Regions from separate parts of the Halomonas sp. McD50-4 genome, predicted to be linked through region 2. Evidence: predicted binding sites of a transcription regulator. Region 2 holds the regulator's gene; each other region holds the start of a gene.
The links. Region 2 encodes PhoB, which activates phosphate uptake and scavenging genes when phosphate is short. Its sites were predicted from a motif close to TGTCATANNNNTGTCANA; they were not measured.

Region 1: phnD (phosphate/phosphite/phosphonate ABC transporter substrate-binding protein) is a predicted target of PhoB. The motif match lies at 2,088-2,105, and genes of this name have one in related genera.
Region 3: MHM85_RS08515 (PhoX family phosphatase) is a predicted target of PhoB. The motif match lies at 2,553-2,570, and genes of this name have one in related genera.

What each region holds. Positions count from the first base shown of each region.
Region 1 covers NZ_JAKRFG010000019.1:7,116-12,013, forward strand. Annotated here, with positions in the region: gene phnE (phosphonate ABC transporter, permease protein PhnE) at 1-68, opposite strand, end outside; gene phnC (phosphonate ABC transporter ATP-binding protein) at 65-940, opposite strand; gene phnD (phosphate/phosphite/phosphonate ABC transporter substrate-binding protein) at 1,066-2,031, opposite strand; gene MHM85_RS17180 (bifunctional diguanylate cyclase/phosphodiesterase) at 2,141-3,895, opposite strand; gene MHM85_RS17185 (alkaline phosphatase D family protein) at 4,015-4,898, opposite strand, start outside.
Region 2 covers NZ_JAKRFG010000006.1:18,213-23,110, forward strand. Annotated here, with positions in the region: gene MHM85_RS08960 (FAD-dependent oxidoreductase) at 1-1,161, opposite strand, end outside; gene MHM85_RS08965 (chorismate lyase) at 1,248-1,805, shown strand; gene ubiA (4-hydroxybenzoate octaprenyltransferase) at 1,844-2,734, shown strand; gene phoB (phosphate regulon transcriptional regulator PhoB) at 2,846-3,535, shown strand; gene phoR (phosphate regulon sensor histidine kinase PhoR) at 3,538-4,830, shown strand.
Region 3 covers NZ_JAKRFG010000005.1:214,725-219,622, reverse strand. Annotated here, with positions in the region: gene MHM85_RS08530 (LysR substrate-binding domain-containing protein) at 1-673, shown strand, start outside; gene MHM85_RS08525 (1-aminocyclopropane-1-carboxylate deaminase) at 774-1,790, opposite strand; gene MHM85_RS08520 (Lrp/AsnC family transcriptional regulator) at 2,025-2,504, shown strand; gene MHM85_RS08515 (PhoX family phosphatase) at 2,639-4,768, shown strand; gene MHM85_RS08510 (TetR/AcrR family transcriptional regulator) at 4,839-4,898, opposite strand, start outside.

The DNA of each region.
Region 1 (4,898 bases), on a different contig from region 2:
AGCGGCAGCCGCCGCCATTGGCCCTGACGGGCCGCCTGCTGGCGGGCTCGAGTATCTATCGTGCTCATTGAGCGCCTCCACTCGCCAAGCGGCCCTGTTGCGGTGTTTGAGGCGCGCTGGCCGAGGGTGACGGCGCGGTACGCGGTGTTACCTCCTGGTGCTCTTCTTCGTCGTCATCGGCAGGCTCTGGTGTGGTGTCCCACTCCTCTTCACCGTAAATGGTGGTCAGCATCTCGCTGGTCAGCTCGCTCGGCTTGCCGTCGAAGACGATCTGCCCGGCACGCAGCCCAACGATACGGTCGGCAAACTGCTGGGCCAACGCTACGTCATGAATGTTGATGATAGCGGCCAGCTCGCGCTCGGCGCACAATTCACGAATCAAACGCATGATTTGGCGGGAAGTTTTCGGGTCTAGACTGGCTGTGGGCTCATCCACCAACAGCAGTTTGGGGCTTTGCAACAGCGCCCGGGCGATGCCCACCCGCTGACGCTGGCCGCCGGAAAGGGCATCGGCGCGTTTATCGATCGCGTGGGGCAAGCCAACGCGCTCCAGCAGTCGAAACGCTTCTGCCACGGCCTCCTGGGGATAGCGGCGCAAGAAACTACGCCAGAACCCCACATACCCCAATTGGCCCGACAGGACGTTTTCCATCACGCTCAGGCGGTCCACCAGCGCATACTCCTGGAAGATCATCCCCATGGCGCGGCGAGCGTGGCGCAGACGGCTACCCGAGAGTGTCGTCAGCTCCACATCGTCTAATCGAATGCTGCCTTGCGAGGGTTCTACTAGTCGGTTCACGCAGCGAATCAGAGTGCTCTTTCCCGCGCCAGATGGGCCAATCAGCGCCATGACCTGCCCTTTGGGCAGCGACAGCTGAATATCGGTCAGCGCGCGATCGCCGGTTGGGTAGCGTTTGCCAACGCCGGTGAGTGTCAACATGGGAAGTGCCTCAGTGTCTGATACTCAAGTGCTTATATGAATAAGGGCTTATGTCATTAGCTACATAGCGGCTCGGCCAGAAGGTCGCCCTCCTGGCCGAGAAAACGCACGGAATGACGGATCGATCAATCGCAGTCGTACGTCACGCCGTTGGCATCGGCGATGGTACGGATCACGGACCAGTTCTCTTGGTAGGTGATCGGAATGAACTGTGCTTCACCGGAGTTGGCAAACTCGGCTTCCAGCGGTGTGCCTTCCCAGTCGTAGCTAAAGAATGCATCCTGAATCTGCTCGGCAAGTTCAGGGTTCAGGTTGTGCGCCAGACCATAGGCCGTCGTGGGGAAGGTTTCAGAGGTATAGATGACGTTGTAATCATCTTCGCTCACCACGTCGCGGGACAGCATGCGTTTGGCGACGGAGTTGGCAATGGCGGCCGCGTCGTAATCTTTGTTCACGACGCCTAGGATGGAGTTGTCGTGAGAGCCCGAAAAGGCGGTTTCGAAGTCTTCACCCGCTTCCAGGCCGTACTCGGAGCGCAGCAGCGCGGAGGGAGCGCGAAAACCGGAGTTGGACGTTTCGGAGGTAAACGCCAGCTGACGACCGGCCAAGTCTTCCACCGACTCGATGCCGCTATCGGGGTAGGTGATGATTTCCATCTCGTAGCCGAAGCTACCGTCTTCTGCCGCCATCATGGCAAAGGGACGGAAGCCACCACAGTTGACCGCCACCGGCACACCGCCAGTGTTGAAGCCCGCCACGTGCAAGCGTCCTGCGCGCAGGGCTTCCTGCTGGGCAGCGTTGGACTGCACGGGGAAGAACTGGACATTTTTACCGGTAGCGTCGCTCAGATGGTCCAGAAAATCGGCCCAAACATCGGCATAAACGGCGGGATCTTCCACCGGCGTATAAGCAAAGACCAGCGTATCGGGATCGACCCACTGCGACTCGTCGCTGGGCACGTCGGCGATCATGTCGCCGTCGCTGTCCGTGTAGCGTGAAGAGAGGTCAGCCGAGGCAGACACCGCTGCCAGTGAAAAAGCGCCTACGACAGCGGCGCTCAACAGCGTACGAGAGAAAGAGACAGAGTGCATGTGCATGGCATCACCTAAGCGAGTTATGAAGTGTTCATGCCATAGTGGCGGGCCAATATGACAGCAGTGGGACACTCCCGTGACGCTTGGGTGACGACGACATGACGACCTACTGGGCTTCTCCGGTGCAGCAGCCCCGCCGCTCGACGAACAGACTGTTGCCCGCGATTTTTTTGGCCTGATGCTTTAGCTCTGATAGCTGCGCGGCGATATCCAGCGCCTTGCAGGGCGCTGGGTCAGTAATTGGCTTGACCGCAATCGAGACGCTGACAAAGGGGAAGAACGTCACGCCCCCTTGTCGGCTTTCAATGGAAATTCCCCCCTGCAGCCGATCACTCTCCTCATAAAACCCCGGCGCCAGCACTTCGAAAGAGTGGAGAATTTGCTCGCAGACGTTTTGCCAGTGCTCTAACGGCAGCAGCATCATGAAATCGTCGCCACCGATATGCCCAATAAAGCCCCCCGCGCTCTCCACTTGAGCCTGGAGCAGCCGTGAGAGCGAAATGATCACGTGGTCACCGCGAGCATAGCCATAGGCATCGTTGAACGCTTTGAAGTTGTCCAGATCGACGTATGCCGCCGCGAACCCACGCTCTTCGGATAAATACGCCGCCAGGGTTTCGTTGATCAAAATATTGCCGGGCAGCCCGGTAAGAGGGTTGGCATGGCGCGCTTGTCGCACTTGAATCGCGGTAATCTCCCGCAGCAGATCGACGATATTGCCCATGCCCAGGTAGTGACCGTCACCGCCGACGATGACGAAATCTTCCTGTTCGATATCGCGGCTGTCGGTGAGCTGTTGACTCAGGGCCTCTAAAGAGAGCTCTGCGTCCGCAACGATCATTTTAGGATCGGCGATATCTAACACGCGACGTTTGGCATACAGCGCGTGGCCGTACTGATTGGCAAACAGCGTCAAAAAAGCGTTGCGGCGGACCACTGCCACAGGGACCCTCTCTTCCACCACCGCCACGCAGCGCAGCTTAGGGTCTTCGCGAAAGCGTTCAGCCAGCGCGGGCACTAAACAACTTGCCGGGACGCTCTCGATGGGACGCAAGATGGAGTGCGCCGTGCGTCCCGCCGGGCCTTTGAGCTGGGTGGTGGCGGGCAATAGCGTATTAAGCTGCATGGGTGGCTGAGGGCTCGGTCGAGCAAAATAGAACCCTTGCAGCAGTGCCAGCCCGCGATCGAGTTCCCATAGGCAGAGATGCTCGGCCGCCGTTTCGACCCCCTCGGCAATGAGCTGGCAATCGAGGCTGCGGGCGACATCCAAAATCGAGCGCAGAAACTCGCGCTTGGCGGGTTCCTGATCGATCCCAGAAATAAAATGACGGTCAAGCTTGACGAAATCGGGCCGTAGCTCCGACCAGTGGCGAAGACTCGAGTGACCAGCCCCCAAATCGTCCAATGCCACCTGAAACCCCATGTCGCGGTAGTGATCTACCGCTTGGCGCATCAGCTCGTAGTCGTGAATCGGCACATGCTCGGTCAGCTCGATGACCACCCGCTCGGGTGGCAAGCCGCTCTCTTGGATAAAACTGAGCGTCAGCCCTTCACGAAAATCCCGCTCCACAATGGTCAGCGGCATGACATTGAGAAACAGCAGTCCCGGCAGGTCGAGCTCGGCAAAGCGGCGTATGGCAAGACGCCGGCAAAGCAGGTCCAGCTCGACCAGCAATCCCGCCTGGGTCGCCACATCGAATAACCGCAGCGGAGAGTGAAGCGGAGACGTTTTTGGCCCGCGAATCAGCGCTTCATAGCCGTAAATAGCCTGCTGATTGGCGTCCACGATCGGTTGGAACAGCACGTGCAGCTCTTCTGCCGCAATAATGTGATTTAGCCACTGCGCTTCTTGTGCGGTCATATGCCTGCTGCCCTATCAAACGTCGACTATCCCTATGATTCGTAACGCTCCATGAGGAAGGTACTAGGGCAGCAAGGGTGCGTCATTGTGATGACATTTGTATGACAACCAGCGGTTCTTTACGTGTCGGTAGGGATCGCCGGCGGTGGAAACACTGCCTCGCCACCGCTGGCATCGAGCTGGCGAATGTCCGTTGGCTTGCCCTGCTCATCCAGGCTCACCAAACCAATGCCACTGGCGTTCCACAGTCGCTCTCCGGCGCTGGCTTGGTCAGGGTCGCGGGGGTAGATGCTAAGCTTACGCCGCTTGGTGAACCAGTTCAGCGGCGACAGCGGTGCGTAGAGCCAGCGGTTCAAGCGGTCAAAGGTATTCAGCAGCTGCTTGGGAAAGGTATTTTTCACTCCGCTGGAGGTGATCTGCCATAGCTGGGGAGCGCGCCTCTGACGGCGCACGACGATGTCGTAGGCAAAGGAGTAGTGCACATCTCCCGAGAGAATCACGTAGTTACCGGGCGTTTTGGAGTGCCGCCAGATATGCAGCAGCACGTTAGCCGCGCCGCGGTGCGCCATCCAGTTCTCGGCATCGACCACCAACGGCTTGCCCGCCAGGGTAAAGAGCTTTTGAATGCCTTCGATCAGTTTGACGCCAAACATCGGCGCAGGCGAAACGATGACCGCGCTTTGGGTGCCCAGCAGCGCCTGCTGCATCTCCATCAGCGCTTCCCAATCCATCAAGCCAGACGGGCGGTTGGGGCTGCGCTCGCTGCGCCAGCGCCGGGTGCGGGTATCCAGTACGATGAGCGTGGGCGTGCCCGGCACCTGAAACTCCCAGCCCTGAAAGCGCAGCAGCCGCTCGATAAACGCGTCCTGGTGGTCAGGCTTCAGCGGGCCGACATCGTCGAACAGCGTGATCGCTTGGTGAAGCAACGGATTAAGTTTATCGGGCGCATTCCCCCACCCCTGGCAAAGCAAATACGCCACCAGCGCGTTACCAATAATGCGCT
Region 2 (4,898 bases):
CACTTTCCTTCTCACACAGCCGCCTGTCAACGCAAAACCAATCAAACGACCGTCTTTATCTTCGGCCAAGGCGGTGAAATCGTCACCGTCGCCTTCGATTCGCCAGCGTTTGGGTGGCTGCGTTGGTGGGTAGGCCACGATGGGCAGTAGCGGCGTTTTGACCACCACGGGCCATGCGCCAAAGCGAACCGCGGTAGGCGTGCCGGTGAGCGTCGCCGCCAACGCTTTAACGCTGGCTTGCAGCGGCTGGACATACATGGCGTTCACACCGTCGATACAGGCCGCATCACCCAGGGCATAAACGTTAGGCTGGCGAGTGCGGAGTTGGCGGTCGACGTGAATGCCGCTGGCACTTACGGTTAGGCCAGCGGCCTCTGCTAACGCCGTGCGTGGTATCAAGCCGGTGGCGAAGAGGACGAGATCTACCGCGTGCCGCTCGCCGTTATCCAAGTGCAAAGCTACGGCGTTGTCGGCCGCTTGGGAAAGCGTGTCCAAGCTGCGCCCTAGTGCGAGGCGAATGCCTGCCGCGTGAAACGCATTGGCCAGCGCATGACCCAGTGGTTCGGGCAGCAGCCGCGGCAGTGGGGCGCTCTCCGGCGCGATTACGGTGAGTTGGTGTCCGCCTGCGTGCAAGTCATTGGCGAATTCACAGCCAACGAGCCCGGCCCCAATGATCGCCACGCGGCTCGGCTGAGTGAGTGCTTCATGCAGGTGCCGGTAGTCGTCTAAGTCATTGACGGTAAAGCAACGCTCCGCCAGTGCGCTGGGCACGCTGAATGGCCTGCGAGGGGCGGCACCGGTGGCCAGCACCACGTCATCGTAACGAAGCGTGGCGCCGCTGCTCAGGTGTAGCGTTTGGTTGTCCACATCTAGATGCGTCACTTGGGTGTGGGTAATGACCTCGGCTTTGAGTTCGTCTGCCAGTGCACTGGCATCGCGCTGGGCGAGCTTGTCGGGGCCGAGGCGTTTGGCAAAGCCGGTGGAAAGCAGGGGCTTGCTGTAGTCATCGCCGCTGTCTGCACTGATCAGCGTGATAGTGCGTGTATCTCCCTGGCGTCGCAGGGTACGCGCTAGGCCCACGCCTGCCATGCCGGTTCCGACGATCGCCAGCGCAGCTGAGTGAGGAGAGGGCGTGGAAGAGGTCGTGTGTGAGTTGGGCATACCGTCCCCTGACGTCGGTGGAACAAAAGCCTACAAACCACCATGTTACACTAGCTCACTCTCAATTGACTGCCCTGGAGGCCTAGGTGACCGCCCCCGAGTTTTCACTCTTTCCTCAGTGGCTGCCGGTGGCCGCTGCTCGGCCAGCCATGAGCGCGCTTTGGTGGCAGTGGGTCGCCTCCACGGATTCGTTGACCGCCCGCCTGATGGCCGCCGGTAAGCCGGGCGCATTTCGGGTGCGCGTGTTGCGCCAGACCATCGGCCTGCCCCAGCGCGATGAAGCCCTTGCCCTGGGCATTGCACACCGCCGCTATGCGTGGCTGCGTGAGGTGGCGCTGTGTATCGATGATACGCCGTGGGTCGTGGCGCGTTCGGTGGCACCGCTTCACCACCTGCAGGGCAAAGGGTTGGGCAACTTAGGTGAGCGTTCGCTAGGCAGCTGGCTATTCCAGAAGCCTGATTTGGTGCGCGGGCCGCTGGAAGTAACGTCGGCCGCGCCGCCATTCAACCGGCTGACGCTGGGATCGTCGTCCAGTAGCCTTTGGGGGCGGCGCTCCGTCTTTGAGCACGGCGGGCTGTCGTTGCTGGTGCAGGAGTACTTTTTATCCACCATGACAGATGCACTGGGCCTGCCGTCGCGCTAGGCTAACGCAGCGACTTTTTCGACGAGGTAAGCATGAGCATGGACCGTTCTCTGTTGCGCCCAACCGGGTGGGCCCGCCTGACCGATTTCCTACAGCTAATGCGCTTGGACCGGCCGATAGGTACTTGGCTGTTGATGTGGCCAACGCTATGGGCGCTGTGGATCGCCTCGGACGGGGTGCCGGGCCGCGATGTACTGCTGATTTTCATTGCCGGGGTGTACGTAATGCGCGCGGCAGGTTGCGTGGTGAACGACTACGCCGACCGCCACTTCGATGGCCACGTAAAGCGTACCCAGCAGCGGCCGCTGGCCACCGGCCGTATTAGTGAAACCGAGGCGCAGCTGCTATTCGTGGCGCTGGTGGCGGCGGCCTTCGTGTTGGTCCTGTTGACCAATTGGTTTACCGTGCTGCTCTCCTTCGGCGGTGTGCTGCTAGCGTTCATTTATCCCTTCATGAAGCGCTATACCCACTTTCCCCAAGTGGTCCTGGGGGCGGCGTTCTCCTGGGCGATTCCAATGGCGTTTGGCGCCGTGCTTGGCGAGGTGCCACTCGTGGCGTGGCTACTGTTCAGCGCTAACGTGCTATGGACAGTGGCCTACGACACCCAATACGCCATGGTCGATCGCGATGACGACCTGAAGATCGGCATCAAATCCACGGCGGTGCTGTTTGGCAGTGCCGACCGTCTCATCATTGGCTTGCTGCAGCTTGCCACCCTGGCGTTGTTGATTTGGGTGGGGCTGATGGCGAGCCTGGGCGGTTTCTTCTGGCTCGGTGTGGTCGGAATGGCGGCAACCTTTGCCCATCAACAGCGTTTGATCGTTCACCGGGAGCGTGATCGCTGTTTCCAAGCGTTTTTGAATAATCACTGGTCGGGGCTCTTGGTCTTTGCCGGCATTGCTCTAAGCGAGTGGCCCGTGGCTGGCTAATATTGCTGGGTGTCATAGAATTGTCATTAAGTCATGGTGTTATCGTCACAGACATGTCACTGAACCGTTTTCGCATACATGAGCTTTCTTAGCACACCGTGAGGCCCTGGAATGACCGCCAAGACCGTACTGATCGTCGATGATGAGGCGCCCATTCGCGAGATGATCGCTGTGGCGCTGGAAATGGCTGACTATCGCGTGCTTGAAGCGGATAACGCCCAGGATGCCCACGCGATGGTCGTAGATCATCAGCCCGACCTGCTGCTGCTGGACTGGATGATGCCTGGCACCAGCGGCATCGAATTGGCACGCCGTCTCAAGCGCGAAGAGGCTACTGCGGAACTGCCGATCATCATGCTGACCGCCAAGGGCGAAGAGGATAATAAGATCCAAGGTCTGGAAGCGGGCGCCGACGATTACATCACCAAGCCGTTTTCGCCCCGTGAGCTGGTAGCGCGCCTGAAAGCCGTTCTGCGTCGGGCGACCCCGCGCGGCGTGGAAGATCCCATCGAAATCAATGGGCTGCTGTTAGACCCGGTGAGCCATCGTGTTAGCGCGCATGGCAAGGCGCTAGAGATGGGCCCTACCGAGTATCGATTACTGCAGTTTTTCATGACCCACCAAGAGCGTGCCTATACCCGTAGCCAGCTTCTCGATCAGGTGTGGGGCGGCAACGTGTACGTAGAGGAGCGCACGGTGGACGTGCACATTCGCCGGTTGCGTAAGGCGCTAGGGGAGGCGCACCAGAATTTGATTCAAACAGTGCGGGGCACTGGGTATCGTTTCTCTGCTCGGGTGTAGTCGTGCGCCTGTGGAGCCGTGAATGGTGGCGCATTACCTGGCTGGCGCTATTGGGCATGTGCCTGGGGTGGCTGGTGGGGTATCCCGGTGTGGGGCTCGCCGCTGGCCTCTTATTCTGTTTGATTTATCACTTGCGCCAATTAAAGGCGCTGTTCCAATGGCTGACGCTTCACCCTCACGATGAGCCGCCCGCGGCAACGGGGCTTTGGGGTGAGCTTTTCGATCGTCTCTACCGCTATCAAAAGAGCCAACGCATCACGCAAAGCCGCCTGCGGGCGACCCTTGCGCGTATTCAGGAATCCTCGGAAGCGATGCGTGATAGCGTCGTGATGCTGGATCGGCATGGTGATTTAGAGTGGTGGAACAGCGCGGCTACCGAGATGTTGGGCCTGCAAACCGCCCATGACCGCGGGCAGCATATTACCAACTTGCTGCGCGACCCACGCTTCATTAGCTACTTCAATGCCCGGGAGTATGGCGAGCCGCTAACACTCACCTCACCCATCGATGAGCGGCGTATTCTGCAGTATCAAATCACGCTCTATGGTGATGACGAGCGCTTGGTCATGGCCCGGGACATTACGCGCTTGCATCGCCTCGAACAGATGCGCCGTGACTTCGTGGCCAACGTGTCTCACGAGCTGCGTACACCGCTGACCGTGCTGTCGGGCTACTTGGAAACCTATGGCGATTTGAAAGAGCTGCTGCCGCCCCGTTTGGGCAAAGGCATCGGTCAAATGGAGGAGCAGACCAAGCGCATGCAGAACTTGGTCAACGACCTGCTACTACTCTCTAGGCTCGAAATCGATCGAGGGGGAGAAGATCACCAGCCGCTTGCCGTCGGGCCGATGCTGGAGAGTATTCGCCGCGATGCGCTGGCGCTGTCTCACCAGCAACACAGCGTGCAGATCGTACTCGATTGCGAAGCGCGCCTAATCGGCAGTGAGCAGGAGCTGCGCAGTGCGATCTCCAACTTGGCATTCAACGCAGTGCGCTATACGCCGGAGGGAAGTCAAATCACGCTCCGCTGGGCGGCTCTGCCCAATGGCAGTGCCTGCATCGAAGTGGACGACGACGGTGAAGGGATCGATCCGGTCCATATCCCGCGTCTCACCGAACGCTTCTACCGCGTCGATAAGGGCCGCAGCACCGCCACCGGTGGCACTGGGCTGGGCCTAGCCATTGTAAAACACGTTCTCCTGCGCCACGATGCGCAGCTCCAAGTGGAGTCGTTGCCCGGTGAAGGGGCACTGTTCCGTTGCGTATTCCCGGCCACTCGGGTGGTCAACGATTAAAAGCGCCGCTCGGCCACTTGTTTCACCGGCCTCACCTCGTACACTCAATCCTTCCTCATTCGTCGATT
Region 3 (4,898 bases), on a different contig from region 2:
GACCGAGGGAGCAGTGCTGCTGGGCTATGGTCGACGGCTACTTAAACTGAATGCAGAGGCCGTGACCCAGTTTTTAGCCCCTACCATCGAGGGGCGTGTAGGGTTGGGGCTCACCGACGACGTGGTAGGTCGTATCCTGCCGACTGTATTGGCTCAGTTTGCTCGCTCGCACCCAGCGGTGCAGGTCGATGTCGAGGTGGGACGCAGCAAAGACCTGCTCGTCAGGCTGGACGAGGGCGAACTTGATCTCGCCCTCGTGATGGCTGGGGGGCCTGGCCAGGCTGGACGAGGAGAGATCGTCCATAGCGAACCGCTGGTGTGGGCGGGCCGTGAGGATGGCGTTGCCGTACAGCGCTCGCCACTGCCGGTGACGCTAGCGCAACAGGGGTGTGCGTGGCGAAGAATTACCCTCGATGCCCTCGATCAAGCGGGTATCGCGTACCGAATTGCTTACTCCTGCGACCATTGTGCTGGGCAGGAGGCCGCCATGCTGGCTGACTTGGCCGTGACGGCTTTCCCCAAAAGCCTGGTTCGCTCGCCGCTCAAGCGTCTCCACAACGAATCGCTGCCCCCACTAGGCGATTACCAGGTAGCGCTGGTGAAGCGTCCAGGCGGTGGTAGTGCCAGTGAGGTTTTAGCCGAACGGGTGACCGAAGCCTTCCGAGAAGGGTAAGTCTTGTTCTTTGCATCCAGAGGGGGCAGTAGCGTCAAGCCCAATGGCCCGAGCAGTCGGCTGCTCGGGCCGTGGCACGGATCAGCGACGCTTGGTCTGGTCAGCCGTTGCGGAACAGGAAGCTGTAGGCATTGAGGGCGGGCACGCCGCCCAAGTGGGCATACAGCACTTTGGAGCCCGCCGGAAACTCCCCGTTGCGTACTTTATCAATCATCCCGTGCATGGATTTTCCCTCGTATACCGGGTCGGTGAGCACGCCTTCCAGGCGAGCGCAGAGGCGAATGGCCTCTAGCGTGCCGTCATTGGGCAGGCCGTATTCGGGGCCGCCGTAGCGGGTGTCCAGGATCACGTCGTCATCGGCAATGCCGCCTTCCAGTTCGACTAGCTCGGCGGTGTGGCGAGCAATCCGCAGGATCTGCGCACGGGTTTGCTCGGGCTTGGCCGAGGCGTCGATGCCAATCACCCGCTGGGCGCGGCCATCGGCGGCAAAGCCGACCACCATCCCGGCCTGGGTGCTGCCGGTCACCGAGCACACCACGATGTAGTCGAAGGTGAAGCCCAGCTCTTTCTCCTGCTGGCGCACCTCTTCGGCAAAGCCGACGAAGCCCAAACCGCCGTAGGGGTGTTCGGAACAGCCCGCGGGAATGGGGAATGGTTTGCCGCCCTGCTGGCGCACATCCTCCATGGCCTGCTCCCAGCTAGGGCGAATGCCGATATCGAAACCGGCTGCGTCCAGGCGAACGTCGGCCCCCATGATGCGCGACATCTCGATATTGCCGACCCGGTCATACACCGCATCGGAGTAGTTCACCCAGTTCTCCTGCACGAGGACGCACTTCATGCCCAGGTGCGCCGCGACGGCAGCCACCTGACGCGTCTGGTTGGACTGGATTCCGCCAATCGACACCAGCGTATCGCAGCCCTGCTCCAGCGCTTCGGGGATGAGGTACTCCAGTTTGCGGGTCTTGTTGCCGCCGAAAGCCAGGCCGCTGTTGCAGTCCTCGCGCTTGGCATACAGCTCGACCTTGCCGCCCAGATGGGCGCTCAGCCGTTTGAGGGGAGTGATCGGGGAGGGGCCGAACGTCAGTGGATAACGGGGGTAGCGTTCAAGGTTCATGGCAAGCTCCTGCGGTGACAGTCAATGCGATAGACAAGGATCGCTGGGTAACGGTGGTTGGAACGTTGGCGTGCTCACTGAGGTTTATAGTAGGCGTATGTGTGTCCAGGCGGGTTGCGAAATAAGGGGGTTATAAACAACAATGGATTGTCTGATTGCGTTTATAGGTTTGATTAATTCGTAAATTTATTCTTTGAGTAAATAATAATGTGTGCCAAACGAGCGGGAGGGGCCTTGGAGCCCCATGCCATGGGCGGTGAGCTGGATCGTATCGACAAGCGTATTCTCAAGCTGCTTCAGGAGGATGCGACGCTTTCCAATGTGGCGCTGGCCGAGCAGGTGAACCTCAGCCCTGCGGCCTGTTTGCGGCGTGTCGAAAAGCTGAAGCGGGACGGGGTGATCAGCCGGATCGTGGCCCACCTGAACCCGGAGCCCCTGCAGGCAGGCATGGTGGTGTTGATTGGCGTGGTGCTGGACCGCTCGACGCCAGAATCTTTTGCGGCGTTCGAGGCGGCGGCTCAAAAAGTGTCGGGCTGCATGGAGTGCCACGTGGTCACGGGGGAGTTCGACTACTTCATGCTGGTGCGCACCAGAGACAGCCAAAGCTTCAACCGGCTACACGCCGAGCAGTTGCTCTACCTGCCAGGCGTGCGTCAGATTCGTTCGTTCATGGGGCTGCGGGAGGTGGTGTCGACCCACAAGGTACCGATTTAGTCCTAATGGCCCACGGCATGCTCGGTCGTCAATAAACCGTCGTGATTGCGTCATACATCTTTCATCTTTACCTAATACTCTCCCTCGAAAACAACACGTAGTTCGTACGGGCTAATGATGACGAGGGGAGTACCATGAGCAAGGCAATCGAAGATCACCGCCTGTTTAACCACAGCCATAACCAGCCATTTGCCGAGGTACTGGCAAAGCACGTCTCTCGGCGCGATGTGATGCGGGGCGGCCTGGGGCTGGCGGCGTCGTCGATGTTGGGGTTTGGCGGCGCAGCCCAAGCGCTAGCAGGCGAGCAGGCCAAGACGCCGCTGACTCTCGCATTTGAAGCGGTGCGTGGTTCTCGCACCGATGCGGTGGTGGTACCGGAAGGCTATGTGGCCCAGGTGCTGGTGCCCTGGGGCACGCCGCTCACCCCATCCGCAGAGTGGCAGCCCGATCTACACATGACCGCCGAGCGCCAGGCCGATAGCGTTGGCATGAACCACGATGGTATGGCCGGATTCGCCTTGGATGTCGACAGCGCGTCGCGGCGTTTCGTGCTAGCGCTCAACAATGAGTATATCGAGCAGGATGCGCTATGGGCGCCCCAGGGTGGCCCTACCAATGCGGGAGGCAAACGCCCGGCGGAAGAGTCGCGCACCGAAATCAACGCCCATGGCGTCACCCTCGTGGAGGTTGAAAAAAACGCCAGCGGGCAGTGGTCGCACGTGACCGACTCTCCCTATAACCGCCGCTTCACCAGCGCCACGGTGATGGACCTTGCCGGCCCCGTGGCCGGTAGCGACTATGTGAAAACCCAATTCTCCCCTGACGGCACCCAAACCCGAGGTACTAACAACAACTGTGGTAACGGCGTGACCCCCTGGGGCACCTATATCGCCTGTGAAGAGAACTGGCCCGATATCTTCGTCAACCGTGGCGAGCGCTTCCCAGACGATGCACGCATCGGTATTCCTACTGATAAAAGCCGCTACGGTTGGGATACCTCGGCAGGCGACGCGACAGAGCAGAACGGCGAGTTCGCGCGCTTTGATATCACTCCGCGCGGTGAGCGTGCCGAAGATGACTACCGCAACGAAGCGCGTACCTTCGGCTACCAGGTCGAAGTCGACCCCTATAGCGGTGCTCGCGCGGTGAAACGCACGGCGCTGGGGCGTTTTCGTCATGAAGGATGCTGGTTGGGCAAGTTAGAAGCGGGCAAGCCGATCGTTTACTATTCAGGCCACGATGCCCGCAACGAATACGTCTACAAATACGTCTCTGATGCCGCCTGGGATCCCGCCGATGCCAACCGTCCCGGCGCGGAGTTCGACCGTCTCGCCATTGGCAGCAAATATATGGATAACGGCACGCTGTACGTGGCGCGCTTCCATGCCGATGGTAGCGGCGAGTGGCTGCCGCTCACACCGAGTGCCAAAACTCAGGATGGTCGCACGCTAGCTGCCGCACTGGGCCTAGCCGAGAACGACCTGGCGGGCATCATCATCAATACCTGCGATGCGGCCGACCTCATGGGCGCAACGCCAATGGACCGTCCCGAATGGGCGACGGTGGATCCGGCCTCCGGCGAGGTGTACCTGACGCTCACCAATAACTCCCAGCGCAGCGAAGAGGGCAGCGATGCGACCCTCACCAACGATGGCAGCGAGCTGGCCGAGCCGGGAGTAGGTTTCGCAACGGCGCCCGTGAACGCCGCGAACCCCCGTGCCAATAACGAAGCCGGGCACGTGATCCGTTGGCGGGAGAGCCGGTTGCCCAACGCCTTTACCTGGGAGGTCTTCGTGTTCGGCGCGGCGGCTGACGATGCGGACAATCACTCAGGTTTGAACGAGATGAACCAGTTTGCCAGCCCCGATGGCCTGTGGTTCGATGAGCGCGACGGTGGCCAAGGTATTCTGTGGATTCAAACCGACAACGGCTACGAAGGTGTTACCGAGCATACCAACGATCAGCTTTTGGCCGTGGTACCCAATGGGCTGGACGACATTCGCGGCACGGGCCCGGTCATCAACAGCAGCAACCAGCAGCAGCTCAAGCGCTTTGCGGTGGGTCCGAACGGCTGCGAAGTCACCGGTATCTTTGCCACGCCGGATAAAACCGCGCTGTTTATCAACATCCAACACCCCGGTAATTGGCCAGCAGATGGCAATGCCTTAGTGCAAGACGCCACTGCGTCAGCGAGTGGCCAGGTGCGCCCGCGTGCGGCCACCGTGGTCATCCAGAAGCGCGATGGAGGGCCGGTGGGGGTGTAAGTCGTTAACGTGGTAACGGCACTTGAAACAGTATTTCAAGCCCTGCAACTGCAGGGCTTTTTAGTCACCATCAGCGTCGTCCATACGCCGCCAAAAACACATCCACAGCGCTGGTGATCTGGCACTGTAG